DNA from 3 places in the Microbacterium alcoholitolerans genome. Region 2 is predicted to be linked to each of the others. Evidence: predicted binding sites of a transcription regulator. Region 2 holds the regulator's gene; each other region holds the start of a gene.

Region 1 (7,030 bases), 2.7 Mb from region 2:
CCGGAGCCTTCTCGGGCTTGTCAGCCACGACGGCCTCGGTGGTGAGGAACAGGGCTGCGATCGAGGCTGCGTTCTGCAGCGCCGAGCGGGTGACCTTGGCCGGGTCGATGATGCCCTGTGCGAACATGTCGCCGTACTCGCCGGTGGCCGCGTTCAGGCCGTGGCCCGCGGGGAGCTCGGCGACCTTGTGAGCGACGACGCCTGCCTCGAGGCCGGCGTTGATGGCGATCTGCTTCAGCGGAGCCTCGAGAGCGACGCGGACGATGTTCGCGCCGGTCGCCTCGTCACCCTGGAGCTCGAGGCCCTCGAGTGCCTTGGCCGACTGGATGAGCGCGACGCCACCACCGGGGACGATGCCCTCTTCGACCGCTGCCTTCGCGTTGCGGACGGCGTCCTCGATGCGGTGCTTGCGCTCCTTGAGCTCGACCTCGGTGGCCGCACCCGCCTTGATGACGGCGACGCCGCCGGCGAGCTTGGCGAGGCGCTCCTGGAGCTTCTCGCGGTCGTAGTCGCTGTCGGTGTTGTCGATCTCGCGACGGATCTGGGTCACGCGACCCTCGATCGTGGATGCCTCGCCGGCGCCCTCGACGATGGTGGTCTCGTCCTTGGTGACGATGACCTTGCGTGCGCGGCCGAGCAGGTCGAGCGTGGTGTTCTCGAGCTTGAGGCCGACCTCTTCGGTGATGACCTGGCCGCCGGTCAGGATCGCGATGTCCTGCAGCTGCGCCTTGCGACGGTCACCGAAGCCGGGAGCCTTGACGGCGACCGACTTGAAGATGCCGCGGATCTTGTTCAGCACGAGCGTCGCGAGAGCCTCGCCCTCGACGTCCTCGGCGATGATGACCAGTTCCTTGCCGTCCTGGATCACCTTGTCGACGATCGGCAGCAGGTCCTTGATGTTGCCGATCTTCTGGTTGGCGATGAGGATGTACGGGTCCTCGAAGACCGCCTCCTGGCGCTCCGGGTCCGTGACGAAGTACGGGTTCAGGTAGCCCTTGTCGAAGCGCATGCCCTCGGTGAGCTCGAGCTCGGTGCCGAAGGTCTGCGACTCCTCGACGGTGACGACGCCTTCCTTGCCGACCTTGTCGATCGCCTCGGCGATGAGCTCGCCGATCTCGGGGTCAGCGGCGGAGATGGACGCGGTGGCCGCGATCTGCTCCTTGGAGTCGATCTCCTTGGCGCTGCTGAGCAGGTCGGCGGTGATGGCCGCGACAGCCTTCTCGATACCGCGCTTGAGCGAGATGGGGTCGGCGCCGGCTGCGACGTTGCGCAGGCCCTCGCGGACCAGTGCCTGAGCGAGGACGGTCGCGGTGGTGGTTCCGTCACCGGCGACGTCGTCGGTCTTCTTGGCGACCTCCTTGACGAGCTCCGCGCCGATCTTCTCGTACGCGTCGTCGAGCTCGATCTCCTTGGCGATCGAGACACCGTCGTTCGTGATCGTGGGGGCACCCCACTTCTTCTCGAGCACGACGTTGCGACCGCGCGGGCCGAGCGTCACCTTGACGGCGTCGGCCAGGATGTTCAGGCCGCGCTCGAGGCCACGGCGGGCCTCCTCATCGAAAGCGATGATCTTTGCCATGAGTCTTTCGTCCCTCCCGGACGTAGGCGATGGGAATTAGCACTCAGAGCATTCGAGTGCTAAACCCAGTCTGGCACTCGACCCATGAGAGTGCAAGCCGCGGCCGACCGCAGTTCGCCGAGGGCGGATCACTCCACCGGGGCGTCCTCGCCGTCCTCACCCTGCGGTGTCGCTCCCGGTGCGCGGTCGAGACCGATCACCACTGTCAACTGGGGCAGCTCGGTGTCATTGAGGTCCGCGTAGAAGTCGCTCTGCTGCACCTCGGCGCCGCCGAGCACCTCAGCCACGCCGAGGGCCGCCGCCTCATCCGCCTCATCGACGTAGAACACGGTGGTCTTCTCGAACTCCTGGGTGGAGCCTTCGCTGCCGAACACCGCGTCGCCGGCCCAGCCCTGCGCGAGCAGCTCCTCGCGCGTCGTTGCGACCAGTCCGCTCTGCGGGGTCGCGTTGAGGAGGAGCACGCGGTACGAGGTGTCGATCTTCGCCTCGACGCCCTGCGTCTGCACGGGGGCCGGTGTCGGCTCCCCCGTCAGCGAGATGCGATCCATCATCACCAGCGACACGAAGATCCCGCCGACGATCAGCACGAGCGCGGCGGCGGCCGACCAGAGCAGCACGACCAGTCCGTTCATGCCGGGCTGCTCGGCGCGGTGAGCGCCGACGCGTCCGGTTGCGCGGGGGATGTCGTCGAAACGGTCGTTGGGGGGCTTTGACACCCCTCGATGCTAGCGGGCGCATTCCGTGAATCCGCACGGAGCACACCCTCCGCTGTGCAGATCGGCCGCAGCGCGCGTCAGCCGACGAAGCCCCGCATTCGCGCCGTGCGCTGCGCGCCACGTGCGTCGCGGATGCGGCGAAGGCGCCGCACGAGCAGCGGGTCGAACTCCAGAGCCTCCTCGGTCTCGATGAGACGCCCGAGCAGCTGGTAGTACCGCGCCGGGCTCATGCCCAGCTGCGCGCGGATGGTCTCCTCCTTCATGCCGCCGTGCCGCGGCCATGCCGCCTCCAGCGTCAGGATCGCGCGGTCGCGATCAGAGAGTTCTCCGAGCATGGCCTCAGGCTACGCGGCATCCGGGCTCGCGCCGCCGCGCCACTCCCACCACCGCCCCAACGGATCGGCGACGGCGCACACCCGGCCGTCGAGTGCCACGACCGAGCCGCTGATCTCCCCCGGCGCGGGTGCCGGCTGCCACGCATCGTGCAGCCCGGGCTGATCGATCGTGATCCAGCGCGCATCGAGTGCGCGGATGCGATCGATCAGCGCCAGTCGCGCTGGACGTGGAAGATACACCAGCACTCCCGGCGTCGTGATGACGAGCGTCGCATCGCGTGGAGCGGATGCCACCAGCTCGTCGAGCCTGGCATCCGCGTCTCCGGTCAGCAGCAGCGGCGCGTCGGCGACGACGATCCCGGCCGCCGCGGCGATGCGAGCCGTACGCTCGGTCTCCCCCGGCCAGATCAGCGCCTCCAGCCACGAGCGCTGGGCAGCATCGCGCACGTCGATCGGCGCGAGGTCGATGCCGGCCCGCCACACGATCTCCGGCATCCGCAGCGGCGGCAGCAGGCCGCGGACCGTGCTCGTCAGCATGACCTCGGAGGCGCCGTCCACCGGATCAAGAGCGCGTCGCAGCTCGCCGTGCTCATCGACGAAGCGATAGGAGTACCGATCGGGGTACAGGCAGAGCCCGGCCGCCGCCCCGATCTCGAGCAGGGCGATCGGCCCTTCGATCCGGCTCAGCGCTGGCAGCAGTGCGGCGAGCCGCAGAGGCTCGTTGGTCTGCACCGTCCGGCGCTCGCATTCCGCAACCAGCGCATCGGCGTTCGACAGTGCGAACGCCCTCCAATCTGCGTACGATCCCAGCGGGGCGCCGAGGACGCGACTGACGGCGAACACCAGCGGGGGCTGGCGGTGCTGGGGGCCGATCCGCTCCAGCATCCGCTGCATCTCGGCATCCCCGGCGATGCCCTCCGCCCATGAGGCGTACATCTCGCTGCGGCCGGGCGCCTCTTCGCGGGCGAATCGATCGAAGCGCTCGCGCACGGCATCCGTCATCCCTCCATTGTCGCCGACCCCGACGGCGCCGAAAGGCGAGACAATGGAGGCATGTCGTACAGCGTGAACAAGACGGATGCCGAGTGGCGGAGCGAACTCGGCGATGACCAGTACGCGGTGCTGCGCACCGCCGCGACCGAGCGCCCATGGACCGGCGAACTGCTGGACGAGGAGCGCTCCGGCCTCTACAACTGCGGTGCCTGCGGCGCCGAGCTGTTCCAGAGCGGGACGAAGTTCGACTCCGGATGCGGCTGGCCGAGCTTCTACGAGTCGGTGCGCCCCGAGGCGGTCGAGCTCATCGAGGACCGCACCCTCGGCATGGTCCGCACGGAGGTGCGCTGCGCCGCCTGCGGCTCCCATCTTGGCCATGTCTTCCCCGACGGATTCGGCACGCCCACCGGCGACCGCTATTGCATGAACTCACTCGCGCTGACGTTCACTCCTGACAAGTGAGCGCCATCGAGGCGGTTCTTCGCCGGCGGTCATGGTCGAAGGTCACCGAGGATGCGCCCACGCGCGAGCAGCTTCTGCCGCTGATCGAGGCTGCCGGTCGCGTCGCCGACCACTCCTCGCTGTGCCCATGGCGGCTGATCGAGCTGCGCGGCGACGACCGGCTGGTGCTCGGCGCGGCGATGGCGAAGGCGACCGGCGACGACAAGCCCTCGACCAAGCCGTTGCGCGCCTCGCTGCTGATCGCGATCGTGGCCTCGTATCGCAAGAGCGAGAAGGTGCCGCGCTGGGAGCAGGAAGCCGTGGCCTCCGGCGTCGCGCACACGCTCAGTCTGCTGCTGGACGAGGCCGGATGGGGCGTCATCTGGCGCACCGGCGGACTCACCCGCGCGAAGGCCGTGGCGAAGGCGCACGGACTGAAGAAGAACGAAGAGCTGCTGGGCTGGCTGTACGTCGGCGGCAAGCCGGCCGGAAAGGACGCGGGTCGACGCAGGCCCGTGGACGCCGATTCGCTGCTCAGTCGGATGCCCGAGCCGAAGGCGCTGAACTCCGAGGAGGAGCTGAAGGCGGCGAAGGCCGAGAAGCGCGAGAAGAAGCGGAAGAAGAAGGGCTGATCAGCGGCGTCGGCGCGGCAGGGCGACGATGACGGATGCCACCGCGATGAGGATCATGGCGATCAGCTGCCACAGCGCGGGCGCTGCGTCGACCGGCCAGATCAGGTCGATCGCGATCGAGGTGATCAATTGCCCGAGCACGCTGCCGAGTCCCAGCAGCAGCACCCCGGTGTGCGCCACCAGCCACGCGCCGAGCAGGATGTAGCAGAATCCGAGCAGACCGCCGATGTACAGCCAGGGTTCGGTCGGAAGGGCCTGTGGCGTCCCCTGCGCTGCGACACTGATGCCGGCGGCCACGAGCAGCGCCAGTGTGCCCGCGATGAAGCTCATCAGCGTCGCCGAGATCGGTGACGCGACAGTCCGCGCCAGGCGCCCGTTGGCGCCGGACTGCCAGGCGATGCCGGCACCGGCGAGAAAGGGCAGCAGGAGAAGCCACAGCGGCGCGCTGGCCAGCACGTCGCCGCCGAGCGAGATGGCGACCGCGACGAGCGCGAGTGCGCCTCCGATGACGCGGCCGCGGGTCACGGCGACGACGCCGGACGGACCGAAGCCGATGCGGTCGAGCAGCAGTGCGTGCAGCGTCTGGCCTGCGACGACGCCGACGGTGAACAGCGAGACCCCGAGCACGCCCGCGACGAGCCCCTGGGTCGAGACGGTGAGGGCGCCGCAGGTGCCGCCGAGCAGCATCCAGAACGGGATCGTGCGCGATCGGATGCCCGTGAACAGCCGCCGCGCTCCTGCGCGGGCCGACGGCAGGAAGGGCACGACCACGATCAGGAAGACGAGACCGACGACGAAAGAGATGAGCCCTGCGACGATCCCGTCGTCGATCCGCACTCCGAGCACTCCGTTGATGCGCGCCTGCACGGCGGTCATCACTCCGATGGAGACGGCTCCGCCGAGCGCGATCCATGTCGGCAGAGAGCGCGTTCCGGTCATCCTGGCAACGCTACCCGAGGCCGGGTCGCCGCGATGTCCGTGCGTCTTACTACGCTGGGCACATGTGCGCGAGCTACGGGTTGGATCCTCGGTTCGATGACCGCGAATACCAGGAGGTCATCGACGCCGCGGTGCTCGATGGCCTGCGCTCCTGGGCCGCCGGAAACGACGGGGAGATCCTGCGCCCCACGGGCAAGAACCTGCGGAACCTGAATCCGCTCATCACCGGCGTCTCGAGCTGGGAGCCGGCGTGGTGGGGGTATCTGGTGAACGGCGCGCCGGCGAGCTTCGCATCGATCAACACGCGTTCCGAGCGGCTTGCCGCGACGAAGGGGGCGCTGCCCTCGCGCGCGATCGTCCCCGTGTCGTACTGGCGGGAGATGACGAAGCCCGCACGAATCTGGCATGAGTACACCGCGCCCGAGGACGGGCTCCTCGGAATCGCCGCCGTCACCCGCCCGGGCCGCGCCGCCGACGGCACGGACTACACGTGCTACAGCATCGTGATGCAGCCCGCCGCCGCACACCTGGACCACATCCACGATCGGATGCCGTTGCTCATCAACCCGGGCTTCGCGGAGGAATGGCTGGCCACTCCGCAGGCCGGAGGCGCGCTGATCGACGCGGCGATCGCGGCAGCCGTGCCGATCAACGAGCTGATCCGTGTCGCGCCGGAGAGCGGAGACAGCCCGCCGGAGGATGCCGGGCGACTGTTCTGACTGAGCCGACTACGGGACTCGAACCCGTAACCCCCGTATTACAAGTACGGTGCGCTACCAATTGCGCCAAGTCGGCGGACCATCTGGACCGTCACAAGCATAGCGAGGACGAGAAGGTGCCCCGCGCAGCGAGTCAGGACGCGGGTGCGGTGGTCGCGTTCTCGGTGACGACCGGCGTGGGCGTCGGCGTCGGCTGGGTCGCACCGTAGTACTCGTCACTGGCCGTTGTGAGCACGAACTGCGAGAACTCGGCCGGATCGTCCATCGCGCCTACGTACGCCTTGCCGCCGACCACGATCAGAGCCTCGTTGTTGAGCTTCAGGTCCTTGGAGCCCGGAAGAGGACCTTCCAGAGCGCGCGCGGTGGCATCCTTCGCCCAGGTCACGAAGTCCTGGCCCTCGATGCACGAGCGCACCTTCTTGGCGTCGCCGACGCCGACGGCGACGGCGAGGTCTGCGAGCTGGACGTCCGTGCGACCGTTGCTGTCGATGGCAGGCTGGTCGGTGAGCAGCTCGTGGTTGTAGTCGTAGAACTGATCCGGCGAGTAGGTCGCGACGCACGCGGCTGCGGATGCCGCGCGCAGCGAGTACTTCGTACCGTTCGAGCTGGCGGTCAGCAGCGCCACCGGGTGGTAGGTCACCGTGACGGCGCCCTCTCCGATCCAGCCGGCGAGCTG
Region 2 (7,030 bases):
GGGACGAGTGAGGATGATGCGCTGCACCTCTTTGCGCTGCAGCGCCTGCACGGCCTTCGCCATCGCCAGGTAGGTCTTGCCCGTTCCGGCAGGGCCGATGCCGAACACGATGGTGTTCTGCTCGATCGCGTCGACGTACTCCTTCTGTCCAAGTGTCTTGGGACGGATCACCCGACCTCGGGTCGCCAGGATCGCCTCGCCGAGCACCTCGCTCGGGCGAGGCCCGTCGTCGCGGCGCATGATGCGGGCAGACTGCTCGACGTCGCTCGGTGCGAGGTCGTGGCCGGAGCGGGTCATCTCGATCAGCTCGTCGACGAGCTTCCTGGCGTCGGCGACGTCGGCGCGCGAACCGCCGAGCATGATCTCGTTGCCTCGGACCATGACCTGCACCCGCGGATGCTGCTTCTCGAGCATCCGCAGCAGACGATCCTGCGGCCCGAGCAGCTGCACCATCGCGACTCCGTCGACCGAGATGCGCTCGGTGTGCTCCGGCTGCGCCGGGAACTGCGGTGTCTGTTCGTCAGAATCCAACGAGCTTGCCCTTCTCGATGTCGCCGAGCAGATGCGCGTGCACATGGAAGACCGACTGTCCGGCGCTCGCGCCGTTGTTGAAGATGAGCCGGTACTCGCCGTTGGCATGCTCTTCGGCGAGCTGCTTGGCCATGGCGACCATCTCAGCGAGCAGCGCGGGTTCTCCCGCCGCGAGCTCGGTGACATCGCGGTACTGCTCGGTCACCGGGATGATGAGCACGTGCAGCGGCGCCTGCGGATCGATGTCGCGGATCGCGAAGACCCGGTCGGTGCGGGCGAGGAACTCACCGGGGATCTCCCCGTTCAGGATGCGCGTGAAGATCGAGGGCTCGGTCATGGGTACCAGCTTACTTACCGGGGACTACCAGCGGCCGAGGATGCCGGAGAGCACCGCGATCGCCGCCGGTCCCGCCGTGGAGGTGCGCAGCACCGTGTCACCGAGGCGGACGCGCTCGGCGCCGGCATCCGACAACCTCTGCAGCTCCTCGGGGCTGATGCCGCCCTCCGGTCCCACCACGAGCAGGATGTCGCGGTCGTCGGCCTGGATGCCCGAGAGCCGATTCGTCGCGGTGGGATCGAGCACCAGCATCCGCTGCGTGCTGGTGCGCGTCGCGAGCTGGGCGGTGGTGACCACCTCGGTGACCGACGGCACCCAGGCACGATGCGACTGCTTGGCCGCCTCTCGAACGATCGTCGCCCAGCGCTCTCGGCCCTTCTCGGCCTTCGGACCCTCCCAGCGCGAGATGCTTCGCGCGGCCTGCCACGGCACGATCTCGTCGACCCCGAGCTCGCAGGCGGCCTGCACGGCGAGCTCATCGCGATCGCCCTTGGCCAGCGCCTGCGCGAGCACGATTCGGGTCCGCGGCTGCTCCTGCATCACCCGCTCGGTGACGCGCACCGAGACCTGCGCCGCCGAGACGTCCTCGACGGTGCCCTCCAGCCAGACGCCGGAGCCGTCGCCGATCGTCACCGCCTCGCCCACCCGCACCCGCCGCACGACGGAGGCGTGCTTCGCCTCGGCGCCGGTGAGCGTCAGCAGCTCGCCCGCCTCGAGGTCGGAGCAGGTCGGGACAATGAAGTGCAGGGCCATGGCGATCCGATCGACGGGTGCGGAGGATGTGTCAGTGGTTGCGGAAGCGGTCGCGCAGCTTCGAGAACAGCCCCTGCTGGAACTGCGCCAGCTTCGGAGCCGGGGCCTTCGCCTTCTTCGCGAAGTCTTCGATCAGCCTGCGCTGCGCGGAGTCGAGCTTGGTCGGGGTGACGACCTGCACGCCGACCCGCAGATCGCCGCGCTGGCTGCCGCGCAGCGGGGTGATTCCGCGCCCGCCGATCGTGAGCACGTCACCGGACTGCACGCCGGGTCGCAGCTCGAGGTCGACCGTGCCGTCGAGTCCGTCGATGGTCGTGGTTGTGCCGAGGATGGCATCCGTCATCGAGACGTCCAGCGTCGCGAGCAGGTCGTCCCCCTCGCGGCTGAACACGGGATGGGGCGCCACCGAGATCTCGACGTACAGGTCGCCGTTCGGTCCGCCTGCGCGGCCGACCTCGCCGGAGCCCGGCAGCTGCAGACGCAGTCCGGTCTCGACGCCGGCCGGGATGTCGAGCGCCACGGTGCGGCGAGAGCGCACGCGCCCCTGGCCGGCGCAGGTGCCGCACGGGTACGGAATCGTGGTGCCGAAGCCCTCGCAGCTGCCACAGGGCTGCGTCGTGACGACGTTGCCGAGCAGGCTGCGGACCTGACGCTGCACGTGCCCGCTTCCGCCGCACACGTCGCAGGTGACCGGAGAGGTTCCGGGCTGGCAGCAGCTGCCCTCGCAGGTCTCGCAGAGCACGGCCGTGTCGACCTCGATATCGCGGTGCACGCCGAAGACGACGTCGCCGAGGTCGAGGTTGATGCGGACCAGGGCATCCTGTCCGCGCTCTCGGCGCGAGCGCGGGCGCGCTCCGCGACCGCCGCCGGCGGCGCCGAAGAACGTCTCGAAGATGTCGCCGAAGCCGCCGAAACCGCCACCGAAGCCGCCGCCTGCGTCTCCGCCCATGTCGTAGCGGCGACGGGAGTCCTCGTCGCTGAGCACGTCATAGGCGTGCGTGACGAGCTTGAATCGCTCGGAGGCGTCCTCACCGGGGTTCACATCCGGATGCAGCTGGCGCGCCAGCTTGCGGTAGGCCTTCTTGATCTCGTCCTGCGAGGCGTCCCGGGACACCCCGAGAATCTCATAATGGTCCGCCACGATCACCTTTCTGCGTGTGCGTGCGTGATTGCAATTGCGTCGGCCGGCCTCAGCGGGCGGCCTCGTCCTCTTCGAGCATCCGCGACAGGTAGCGGGCGACGGCCCGCGCAGCTGCGAGGTTGCTCGGGTAGTCCATGCGCGTCGGGCCCATGACCCCGACCCGCGCTGTGCCGCCGGGCGCGGCGTAGTTGCTGGCGACGATGGAGGCCTCGCCGAGCCCGAACGGAGCGTTCTCGGTGCCGATGCTGGTGGCCAGCCCCTGCTCGTCGGTCACCATCTCGCTCATCAGCCGAAGCAGGGTCACCTGCTCCTCGATCGCCTCGAGCAGCGGATGGATGCTGCCGCGGAAGTCGTGTTCGCGACGGGCGAGTGTCGCAGCGCCCGCCATGACCAGGCGCTCCTGACGGAACTCGGCGAGCTCCTCGGCGATCACCCCGGCCAGCGCGCTGAGCGCAGGCTGCAGGCGGACCCCGGGCGGATCGGCCTCCGGCCCGCTCAGCGACTGCATCCGCTCCGAGGCGTCCCCCACCGCGCGCCCGACGATGAGCGACAGCAGCTGCGCACGGAGCACGGCGACGTCGGCCTCATCGAGGTCGATCGGAAGCGGCGCGATGCGCTGCGAGACACCGCCCGCGTCGGTGACCAGGATCACGAGCATCCGGTTGGGCGCGAGAGCGACGAGCTCGACGTGCGTGATGCTCGCACGGGCGAACGAGGGGTACTGGGCGAGCGCGACCTGTCCGGTGAGCTGGGTGAGCACCCGCACGGTCCGCGCCATCAGGTCGTCGAGATCGCTCGGTGCGCCCAGGAAGGACTCGATGGCGCTGCGCTGGCCGCTCGAGAGCGGGCGCAGCTGCGCGAGATGATTGACGAAGACGCGGTAGCCCTTGTCGGTCGGCACCCGGCCGGACGAGGTGTGCGGCGCGACGATGAGATCCTCGTCCTCGAGCAGCGCCATGTCGTTGCGGATGGTCGCGGCGGAGACGCCGAAGGCGTGCCGCTCGACGATCGACTTGCTGCCGACCGGCTCGCGGGTCGCGACGTAGTCCTGCACGATCGCGCGGAGCACCTCAAGCCCTCGCTCTGTGACCATCGTCCCTCCCGCTGGCACTCGTACCTGTCGAGTGCCAATCCTACCCGCTCGCCTTGACAGGGTGTCTCAGCAGAGCGGAGCGCCGATCAGTCCGTGAGCGCCGATCAGTCCGTGAGCGCGCGCACGACGGCATCCGCCAGCAGTCGCCCGCGCAGGGTGAGGCGCACGCGCTTGTCGCGCAGAGCGGATGCCGGGTCGACGAGCCCGTCCGAGATGAGCTCCGCGACGCGCGGGCGGTGGCTCTCGGCGATGTCGGCGATCGGCATGCCCTCGGCGACGCGTGTCTGCAGCAGCACCCGCTCGAGGGTGCGCGCCTCTTCGTCGGGCTGCTCGCGTCCGGCGGCGGGAGAATCGCCCGTGCTGAGGCGCTGCGCGTACGCCGCGGGGTGCTTGACGTTCCACCAGCGCAGGCCGGCGACGTGGCTGTGCGCGCCGGGGCCGAAGCCCCACCAGTCCGAGCCGCGCCAGTAGGCGAGGTTGTGCCGGGAGGCCTGCTCTGGCGAGCTGGCCCAGTTGCTGACCTCGTACCAGTCGAAGCCCGCGGCGGCGAGCCGCTCGTCGGCCAGCTCGTACATCTCGGCCTGAAGGTCGTCGTCTGGCGCCGGCACCTCGCCACGGCGGATCTGACGGGCGAGCTTCGTGCCGTCCTCGATGATGAGCGCGTAGGCCGAGATGTGATCCGGTTCCAGCTCGAGGGCCGCGTCGAGCGACTGCGCCCAGTCGGCGAGCGACTCCCCCGGCGCGCCGTAGATCAAGTCGACGCTGACATCGAGCCCCGCATCGCGCGCCGCGTGAACAGCCGTGCGGACGTTCTCCGGACGATGAGTTCGATCAAGCGCCGCGAGCACGTGCGGCACAGCGGACTGCATCCCGATCGACAGCCGGTTCACGCCGGCATCCACCAGCGTCCGCACGACCTCGTCGGTCACGGTGTCGGGGTTCGCCTCAACGGTCACCTCGGCGCCGTCGCGGATGCCGAAGGCAGCCACCGCGGCGTGGAGCATCCGCCCGAGCTCGCCTGCCGGCAGCAGTGTGGGAGTGCCGCCGCCGAAGAAGACCGTGTCGAGCGGACGCAGCGGCCCCTTCGCGGCGAGCACTTCGCGGGCGAGCTCGATCTCACGAATCAGCGTGTCGGCGTATTGATCCTGTCTGGCGCCGTGCAGCTCGGTCGCGGTGTACGTGTTGAAATCGCAGTACCCGCAGCGCACCCGGCAGAACGGCACGTGCAGGTACGCCGAGAACGGCACGGCCGGATCCACGCCGAGTTCGGAGGGAAGCCGGCCGTCGGCGGGCGCCGGATCACCCAGCGGGAGCGCTCCGGCCATCAGATCGCCGCCATCAGATGGGCGTCGCGTACAGCGGGGAGATCGCCCGCAGATAGCGGGCGAACAGCTCACGACGGCGACGGCGCACCATGCCGGGCAGACGGTAGGCCAACGACGCCGGCGCATCGAAGGCGCGCACGGTGAACCAGACCTCGTCGGTGTCCTCGCGCCACTGCACGTCGAACGACTCCTCGCCGCTGACGACGGATCCTCCCACGGTGCCGAGCACGAAGCCGACATGACGGCGCTCCTCGGTGACCGAGATGACCCGCAGCTCGCCGTCGGCGCGCATGCCCTTGACCCGCCCGCGAAGTCGCAGGGTCATGCCGGGTGCGGCGAAGGGGGTGCCCTCGGCGTCGAAGCGCTGTTCGGGCTCGCTGCGGTTCGGGGCGATCGGAGCGCCCTCCGCGTCGAAGCTGATGCCGGTGTACGCCGTGCCGGCCGCGGGGCGCACGTCCGAGAGCTCGAGACCGGCGGCACGCTGCGCCGTCCAGGACAGAAGCGCCTCGGCCGCCGTGCGGAACCGCTCCTCACCGCTGCCGATGCGCCAGGACTCCTCGGCGGGGATGCTGCGCTCCGGCGGATACTGCATCAGGTCCGGGGCATGGGTGGCCCCGACCGCTGCATAGTCGACCGTGCCTTCTCGGAATGTCCCGCGACGCATGATTTCCAGACTACCCAGGCGAACCTGGATGATCGCCTGCTCCCTACTTCTTTTCCTTGCCCTCGACATCACCCGACAGCGCGGCGATGAACGCCTCCTGCGGAACCTCGACGCGTCCGACCATCTTCATCCGCTTCTTGCCTTCCTTCTGCTTCTCAAGCAGCTTGCGCTTGCGGCTGATGTCACCGCCGTAGCACTTGGCGAGCACGTCCTTGCGGAGCGCGCGGATGGTCTCACGCGCGATGATGCGAGCGCCGATGGCGGCCTGGATCGGCACCTCGAAGTTCTGTCGAGGGATGAGCTTGCGCAGCCGCTCGGTCATCAGCGTGCCGTACGCGTACGCCTTCTCACGGTGCACGATGGCGCTGAACGCGTCGACCTTGTCGCCCTGCAGCAGCACGTCGACCTTCACCAGATCCGCGGTCTGCACGCCGGCCGGCTCGTAGTCCAGCGACGCGTATCCCTGCGTCTTCGACTTGAGGTGGTCGAAGAAGTCGAACACGATCTCGCCGAGCGGCATCATGTAGCGCAGCTCGACCCGCTCCTCGCTGAAGTACTCCATGCCCAGCAGCGATCCGCGGCGCGACTGGCACAGTTCCATGACCGCGCCGACGTAGTCCTTGGGCAGCAGGATCGCCGCCTTCACCATGGGTTCGGCAACGGATGCCACGCGACCGTCGGGGTACTCGCTCGGGTTCGTCACGGTGACCGTCTCGCCGGTGTCGGTGGTGACCTCGTAGATCACGCTCGGGGCCGTGGTGATGAGGTCCAGGCCGAATTCGCGTGAGAGCCGCTCGGTGATGATCTCGAGATGCAGCAGACCGAGGAAGCCACAGCGGAAGCCGAAGCCGAGTGCCACGGAGGTCTCCGGCTCGTACTGCAGCGAGGCATCCGAGAGCTTCAGCTTGTCGAGCGCCTCGCGAAGGTCGGCGTAGTCGCTGCCGTCGATCGGGTAGATGCCGGAGAACACCATCGGCTTGGGATCCGTGTAGCCCGGAAGGGCTTCGGACGCGGCGCCGCGGGCGGTCGTGATCGTATCGCCGACCTTCGACTGGCGCACATCCTTCACACCGGTGATCAGGTAGCCGACCTCGCCGACTCCCAGGCCCTTCGACGGAATGGGCTCCGGACTCGACACACCGATCTCGAGCAGGTCGTGCATGGCCTTCGTCGACATCATCTGAAT
Region 3 (7,030 bases), 1.1 Mb from region 2:
GCGAGCAGCGAGAGCTCGCGCAGCATGTGGGCGGATGCGCCGAAGCGCTCGATGCCGGCGCGGACGCGATCAGTGCCCGCGCGCGGTGCGCGCTCCAGCAGCGACTGCAGCTGCAGCACGACGCCTCGTGCCTTCAGGATGTCGGCACGAGGGTGGAACTGCGTCTGCACGAGCTCCTGCAGTTCGACCATGCCGCTCTGCTGCACCATGGCATCCGACAGCTCGGACGAGCTCTTCACTCCGCCGCGGATGATCGCGGTCGCCAGGCGCACGCCGAAGATCCCGAACCGCGCGAGCAGCTCTTCGCGCACCGAGACGCTGAGACCTGTGGCGTCGCTTGGGCGCACGAATCGGTCTGCGGAGACGAGCAGCCCTTCGCGTGCACTGCGCTCCAGGCCGGCGAGCTCGCGCAGCGCGATGTACTCGCTCTCGCGCAGCGTGCGCGCACCTTCGGCGAGCAGCCCCGCGACCGGCACGACGCCCAGCGCCAGTGCGGCGAGATGTCCGTCACGCTCGTACCGCTTGGCGACGCGGCGGGCAGAGAGAAGCGAGTCGATGCGGCCCGAACCGATCTCGTCGCAGCGAGACAGGACGGCGACGGCGCACACGCTCTGGGACGCACCGGCGGCGGTGTCGCGGAACGCCTCGAGGAACTTCATGTCGGAGCCGTGCAGGTGCCGCATGAGGTACACGACGGCATCCGCCGCCGACGGGGCGTCCTCCGGTGTCAGGAACCGGGAGGTCCGCGCGGAGGTCTCTTCGGAGAGCGAGGCGATGCCCGGTGTGTCGATGAGGATGAGCGAGGACAGCCCGTCCAGCGGCCAGCCGACGTCGATCCATTCGATCTCCTCGGCGGTGCGTCCGCCGAGATCGAACACGAGCAGACCGCTGTCGCGTCTGATCGGCATCCTCGTCGTGGTTCTGTCTCGCAGATGCACGCTGATCCTCGGCGTCGGCGAGTAGCGGTACCAGGTGACCACGCGGGTGCACTCAGCGGTGTCGGTGGCGGCGATCCGCTCTCCGAGCAGCGCGTTCATCAGCGTCGACTTGCCCGCCTTGACCATGCCCGCAAGTGCCAGGCGCAGCGGCTCGTGCAGCCGCACCTCGAGCTGGTCGATCACCGCCGTTGCGTCGCGATCTCCCACATATGCGCTGCGTGCCGTGCGCAGCAGATCCTCGGTCTCGGCGATCACCGTCGCCGTCATGACGCCGCCTTCGTGCCGATCGCCGCGCCCGGTGCGCCGGCCGGCAGCGCGCGGACGGGCGCCGGCGGAAGTGCAGGGATCGCCTTGCGCACCCGCTCGAGCTCGGCGATCCGGTTCCTCAGCATGACCACTCTCTGGTCCCGCGTGGCGGTGTAGCCGGTGGCCGCCTGCTTGGCCCGCTGCAGCGCATCGGCAAGCGAGCTGTGCAGCTCCTCGGCGAGAGAGCCGAAGTGGTCGCGCGTGGCGCGCTGCACCATCCGCAGTCGATCCTTGAGCTGCTTGCCGACCTGGAAGGTCACCTCATCGATGTACTTGCGCACGATGATCTTCGCCTCCTGCTGCCGCCGGTTGAGCCGGTTGCCCATGTCCTCGCGGTAGGCGCGACGACCCACGAGCACACCGGCCAGCAGCGACAGCGGGTTGATCAGCGCCATGCCGATGAGCCCCGTGGCGAGGCCGACCATCAGCACGCCGCCGTACGATCCGCGCACGCCGATGTAGATCTTCTCCCCGGCGCTGAGCTGACCGGCATCCAGCCCCGAGATGCCGTCCACCGGATCGAGCACGCCGTCGATGTCCGACACATCGTGGATCGGGATGTCGGATTCGTCCTGGCTGAACAGCTCGGCGACCTCCTCAGCCAGCCACCGTGAGCGCTCATCCGTCCACACGAAGGTCTCCGATACGGCGGCGGTCACCCGCTGATCGAGCCACTCCCTGATCTGGTCCCAGATCGGGCCAGGGTCGCCGTCATCGATCGCCCGCTCTGCCTCGCGCTGCACCTTGCGCAGCCTGTCGCGCACGTCGTGCTCCATGTCGGCGACGAGGTCGGCGATGCCGTCGGTCAGCAGCACCTGCCAGCGCGCCGAGCGCCCACGGAACTCATCCGCCTTCTCCTTGGCGCTCTCGAGCTCGGCGATCATGCGCGGCGTGTCCTCGGGATTCACCAGCGCGTTCAGCTCGGCGTGCAGCGACATCTCGAGCTGATCGACGACAGAGGTGAGCTCGTGCACCGCGCTGCGCTCATGGATGATCTCGGCTCGCCCGAGCACCTCCCGGCGAAGGTGCGCCACGAGCGCGGGGAAGCCGGACTCGTCGTTGAGAGTGCGGTCCTGCAGTTCGGCCGCGAGCAGGCGCAGATCGCTCGACACCGAGAAGATCGGCACGTCATCATGCCCTTCCAAGTGCCCGCGATCGATCTGCTCGATGCGGCGCCATTCGGGGTACAGATCGGTCTTGGCGAGGACGGCCGCGACGTTCGGCGAGATCCGCATCGCATGCTGCAGGAACTGCACCTCCGGCTGGGTGTACTCCTGCGAGGCATCCGACACGAGCAGCACGGCGTGCGCGGATGAGAGCGCCGCGAGTGTGGCGAGCGAGTTGGAGGAGTCCAAGCCGCCGACCCCCGGCGAGTCCACCAGCTTCAGTCCGCCCCGCAGGATCTCCCGAGGCAGCAGCACCTCGGCGGCGAGCACACCGCGCTCGTTGCCGGGGTTGCCCCGCTCGGAGACGAAGTCGGCGAGCCTGTCGATCGGGATCTCGCGCCGCAGCGGTTCGGCGCCGGCTTCGGCGGGTCGCTCGATCACCCATGCGGAGGGCGTGTCGGCGTAGCCGACGGTGGTGGGCACGCTGGTCGCTATGTCATCGTCGACGGGGCACGCCGGCGCGTTCACCAGCGCATTGATGAGCTTGCTCTTGCCCTGCTTGAACTCGCCGACGACGATCACCCGGATCGAGGGATCGCCCAGCCTCTCGCGCGTGTTGGCCAGCCGGACGGCGAGATCCTGCCTGCCCGCTGACGCGGCGAGATCGCCGACGTTCTGGATGACATCGACGATCTGATTCTCTGCGTTGCTGCGTTGCGCCGGCACGAGTCCCCCTCTTGCGTCCGGGTGGTGTTCAGCCGAAGAAGTCGAACCCGGGGGCTTCGCCGCCCGGTTCGACTTCGCCGGTCGCGTCCTCGCCCCACAGGAGGTCCGCGTCCACATCCCAATCCGACTCGTCGATGTTCGCGAGCTCTTGGCTGAAGGCGTCAGTCGAGAGCGGGTCGAAGAGCGCGCCGTCGGACCACGCGGCATCCGGCATGCCGTCGTCAGCCGGTACAGCTTCGTGTGCGTCAGACATCGCTCTCGCCCCGGGTCGGTTGATTGAGGATTCTAGTGGTGTGCCCGGCCGTCCACCAGAGTGGACGGCCGGGCAGGTGTTTCGACTTCGTCAGTCCCCAGACGTGTCAGTCTCAGAAGTCGACGTCGGTCTCGTTCGCGTCTCCGAACGGGCTGCCGACGTTGGAGTTGTCCACGTCGACGTCCACGTCCAGGTCGGGGTTGAACGAGTTGTCCTGGAACGAGTCGTTCACGCTCCAGTTGTCGGAGTTGTCCGAGTTGTCCTGGAACGAGTCGTTGATCCGCCAGTTGTCGGAGAAGTCGTCGTTGAAGGAGTCGGTGTTCCACGTGTTCCCGATCGAGATGTCCCCGACCGAGATGTCGGTGTCGATGTTGCGGACGTCGACGTCGCCGCCGGCTGCGATCGAGTTGTCACCCGAGGCGATGTTGCTGCTCTGGCCGAAGTACTGGCTGACGTTGCCGCCGTACGCGCCTCCGCCCATCGCGCCTGCGTCGCCGGTCGATCCGCCGTTGGCGTTGCCGCCGCCGGCGAGCGAGCCGGCACCGCCGCCGGCGCCGGAGCCCCCACCGGCACCCGCTGCACCGCCATCGCCGGCGCCTCCGTCTCCGCCGCTGCCGAGGATGCCGTCCCCGCCGTCGCCACCACCGCCTGCGCCGCCGTCACCGCCTGCGCCGCCGTCACCGGTGTCACCGCCGCCTGCGCCCGAGAACGCCGGCCCTCCCCAGCCACCGTCTGCGTCTCCGCCGACTGCGATCGCGGCGCCGCCGCTGCCGGAGGCCGTCGAGATGTTCTGGCTGACGGACTGGTCGTTGATCGTGCTGCGCACGTCGAGGTTGAGGTCGAGACGGCCCATGCCGCCCATGCCCGACATCATGCTGCTGCCGCCGGCGCCGCCGAGACCGATGTTGAGATCACCCATGCCGGTGTCGTACTGGCGGATGCCCGTGTTGATCGAGTGGTCGTACAGCGTCTGGTTGCCCGAGTCGTGCACCGAGTGGTCCGAGTTATCCGAGTTGTCCGAGTTGTCGGAGTTGTCCGAGTTGTCGGAGTTGTCGTTGCCCGAGTCACGGACGTCGGTGTCGTTGTTCGACAGGAAGTCGTTGTTCGACTGGTTGTCCGAGTGGTCGGAGTTGTCCGAATTGTCGGTCGTCGAGTTGTCCGAGTTGTCGTTGTGCGAGTTGTGATCCGAGTTGTCGTTCCCCGAGTCATCGACATCGACATCGTTGTTCGACAGGAAGTCGTTGTTGGAGTTCGTGTCAGAGTAGTCGTTGCCCGAATCATCGACATCGAGGCCGAGATTCAGCTGGGTGCCGAGAACGTTGACGTTGTCTTCCGAAGCCATGATTGATTCCCCTTCATCGTGAGTGCCAATTGGCGCTTGATAAGAGTGTGCGACTTCGCCGCGAGAGCGGCATCGGGGGTCGTCCCGAGGGTTGTCGGCGCCGCACCGGGGATCGATAGGGGGCGGATGGGGGTCGATAGGGGAAACAGAAGAAGACCCGGTTGCCGAGGCAACCGGGTCTTCTCGAAACAGAACGCGTCAGCGGACGACGACCGCCAGGACGTCGCGCGCCGAGAGCACGAGGTACTCATCAGCACCGAACTTCACCTCGGTGCCGCCGTACTTGCTGTAGAGCACGCGGTCGCCCACGGCGACATCCAGCGGAACGCGGTTGCCGTTGTCGTCGATGCGGCCGGGGCCCACGGCCACGACCTCGCCCTCCTGGGGCTTCTCCTTCGCGGTGTCGGGGATGACCAGACCGCTTGCGGTGGTCTGCTCTGCCTCGACCTGCTGGATGACGATGCGGTCCTCGAGCGGCTTGATGGAAACCGACACGGTGTACCTCTTCTTTCGTGACTGAGTTCAGAAGACTGTTAGCACTCTCATGCCGAGGGTGCTAACTCCAGTGTATGCCGATGGCTGGCACTCACGCAATGCGAGTGCCAGCGCTTAGGCTTGACGGGTGGAGATGTCTGAGCTCACCGCCATGCTCACGCCCGAGGGCCTCCGGCTGCTCGACGAGGCCGGCGCGATCTCATCGACTGCCGACGTCGCGAAGACGGTGTCGCGGCTGCGGGCGGCCGGCCACTCCCCCGACCTCGTCTCGGCTGTCGTCGGACAGGCGCGCCTGCGGGTGAAGGCGCGGGCCAAGTTCGGCGAGTTCTCCCAGCGGATGCTGTTCACTCGCGCAGGCCTGGAACAGGCCACCCGGTTGAATGTCGCGGCGCTGCACGCCGGACGCATGCGGCAGGCTGGCATCACTCACGTCTCAGACCTCGGCTGCGGCATCGGCGGCGACAGCCTCGCCTTCGCGGGCGCCGGTCTGCGCGTGCAGGCCGTGGATGCCGACGAGGTCACCGCCGCGATCGCCGCGTACAACCTGGCTCCGTTCGGCGGCGATGCCTCGGTGCAGCATGGCACCGCCGAGGAGTTCATGAGCGCCAGCCGCGGAGAAGTGCGCTTCGCGCGGACAGTTTCTGCCGATTCGTCCGCGGGAAGCGCACATTCCCGCGGCGCGGGTACAGGCTCGGATGCCGCAGAGCGCTCGGCGATCTGGCTGGATCCCGCCCGGCGCACCGCCGGGCACTCCGAGACGCGCCGGACATCGGCATCCGACTGGTCGCCGTCGCTGGACTGGTGCTTCGAGGTCGCGCGACAGCATCCGACCGGCATCAAGCTCGGGCCGGGCCTGGACCGCGACCTGATCCCGGACGACGTCGAGGCGCAGTGGGTCAGCGCCGACGGGAGCGTCGTCGAGCTGGTGCTGTGGAGCGGCGCGCTTGCGCGCGAGGGCATCCGACGTGCCGCGCTCGTGGTGCGCGACGGCGAGACGCACGAGCTGACCGCGCCGGCGGACGTCGAGGACGCACCGGTCCGCGAGCTCGGCGCCTTCCTGCACGAGCCGGACGGCGCGGTCATCCGCGCCCGGCTGATCGGCGAAGTGGCGCGGATGCTGGATGCCGGGATGCTCGACGAGCAGATCGCCTACCTGACGGGGGATGCTGCGCTGACCTGCCCGTTCGTGCAGTCGTTCCGGGTGCGCGAGACGATGCCGGCGCACGTGAAGGCGATCAACGCGGCGCTTCGCGCGGGCGGCATCGGACGGCTCGAGATCAAGAAGCGCGGGATGGATGTCGATCCTGCGGCATTCCGCAAGAAGCTCACGCTGAAGGGCTCAGGCGAGGCGACACTGATCCTCGCGCGCACGGCCGCGGGGCGGGTGGCGATCCTCGCCGACCGGGTGTGATCAGTCGACGACCTCACCGGTCCTGTCGTCGATCGACGTCACCGCCGCATCCCTGATGATCGTCAGCGAGGGCCCGCGCATGTCGGTCCAGCGCACGCTGTAGATGCTGCCGGGCAACGCGAGGTCGATGTTCGCCGTCGCGTCGAGCTCGCCGCAGGCCTCGGCGATCAACTCGGTGGCGCTCGCCACGATGAGGCACGTCCGGTCGTACTGATGCAGCCAGACCGGCAGGTCGCCGTCGTAGCCGAGAAGCTGCAGCGAATTCCCGTCGTATCCGGAGGCATCGAGGAACTCCGCGATCGGGAGCTCCTCCTCGGAGTACGCCGATCGCCAGTCCCACCCCTCGCTCGTGTTCTGCCGCTGCATGATCACGACGGCGTCGCCCTTCGCGTCCTCGGTGAGCATCGCCCAGATCGAGATCGTGTCGCCGTCCTTCTCGAGACTCGTCGACAT

Evidence for each region. Region 2 encodes HrcA, which represses chaperone genes, less so after heat shock. Its sites were predicted from a motif close to TTNGCACTCGNNNNNNNCGAGTGCNAA; they were not measured.
Region 1: groL (chaperonin GroEL) is a predicted target of HrcA. The motif match lies at 1,616-1,642, and genes of this name have one in related genera.
Region 3: groES (co-chaperone GroES) is a predicted target of HrcA. The motif match lies at 5,251-5,277, and genes of this name have one in related genera.

Annotation. Positions count from the first base shown of each region.
Region 1 is NZ_JBNTKD010000001.1:2,883,177-2,890,206, reverse strand. Features, by position in the region: gene groL (chaperonin GroEL) at 1-1,579, opposite strand, end outside; gene ACQUSX_RS14015 (LytR C-terminal domain-containing protein) at 1,708-2,295, opposite strand; gene ACQUSX_RS14010 (DUF3263 domain-containing protein) at 2,373-2,630, opposite strand; gene ACQUSX_RS14005 (DUF2332 family protein) at 2,640-3,632, opposite strand; gene msrB (peptide-methionine (R)-S-oxide reductase MsrB) at 3,684-4,085, shown strand; gene ACQUSX_RS13995 (nitroreductase family protein) at 4,082-4,696, shown strand; gene ACQUSX_RS13990 (DMT family transporter) at 4,697-5,635, opposite strand; gene ACQUSX_RS13985 (SOS response-associated peptidase family protein) at 5,698-6,354, shown strand; tRNA gene ACQUSX_RS13980 (tRNA-Thr) at 6,358-6,430, opposite strand; gene ACQUSX_RS13975 (DsbA family protein) at 6,488-7,030, opposite strand, start outside.
Region 2 is NZ_JBNTKD010000001.1:215,943-222,972, reverse strand. Features, by position in the region: gene ACQUSX_RS01080 (PhoH family protein) at 1-453, opposite strand, end outside; gene ACQUSX_RS01075 (HIT domain-containing protein) at 521-868, opposite strand; gene ACQUSX_RS01070 (16S rRNA (uracil(1498)-N(3))-methyltransferase) at 893-1,621, opposite strand; gene dnaJ (molecular chaperone DnaJ) at 1,653-2,762, opposite strand; gene hrcA (heat-inducible transcriptional repressor HrcA) at 2,812-3,855, opposite strand; gene hemW (radical SAM family heme chaperone HemW) at 3,960-5,180, opposite strand; gene ACQUSX_RS01050 (DUF1990 domain-containing protein) at 5,194-5,844, opposite strand; gene lepA (translation elongation factor 4) at 5,888-7,030, opposite strand, start outside.
Region 3 is NZ_JBNTKD010000001.1:1,277,290-1,284,319, forward strand. Features, by position in the region: gene ACQUSX_RS06125 (GTPase) at 1-1,205, opposite strand, end outside; gene ACQUSX_RS06130 (dynamin family protein) at 1,202-3,076, opposite strand; gene ACQUSX_RS06135 (hypothetical protein) at 3,105-3,329, opposite strand; gene ACQUSX_RS06140 (hypothetical protein) at 3,442-4,671, opposite strand; gene groES (co-chaperone GroES) at 4,870-5,166, opposite strand; gene ACQUSX_RS06150 (class I SAM-dependent methyltransferase) at 5,294-6,577, shown strand; gene ACQUSX_RS06155 (hypothetical protein) at 6,578-7,030, opposite strand, start outside.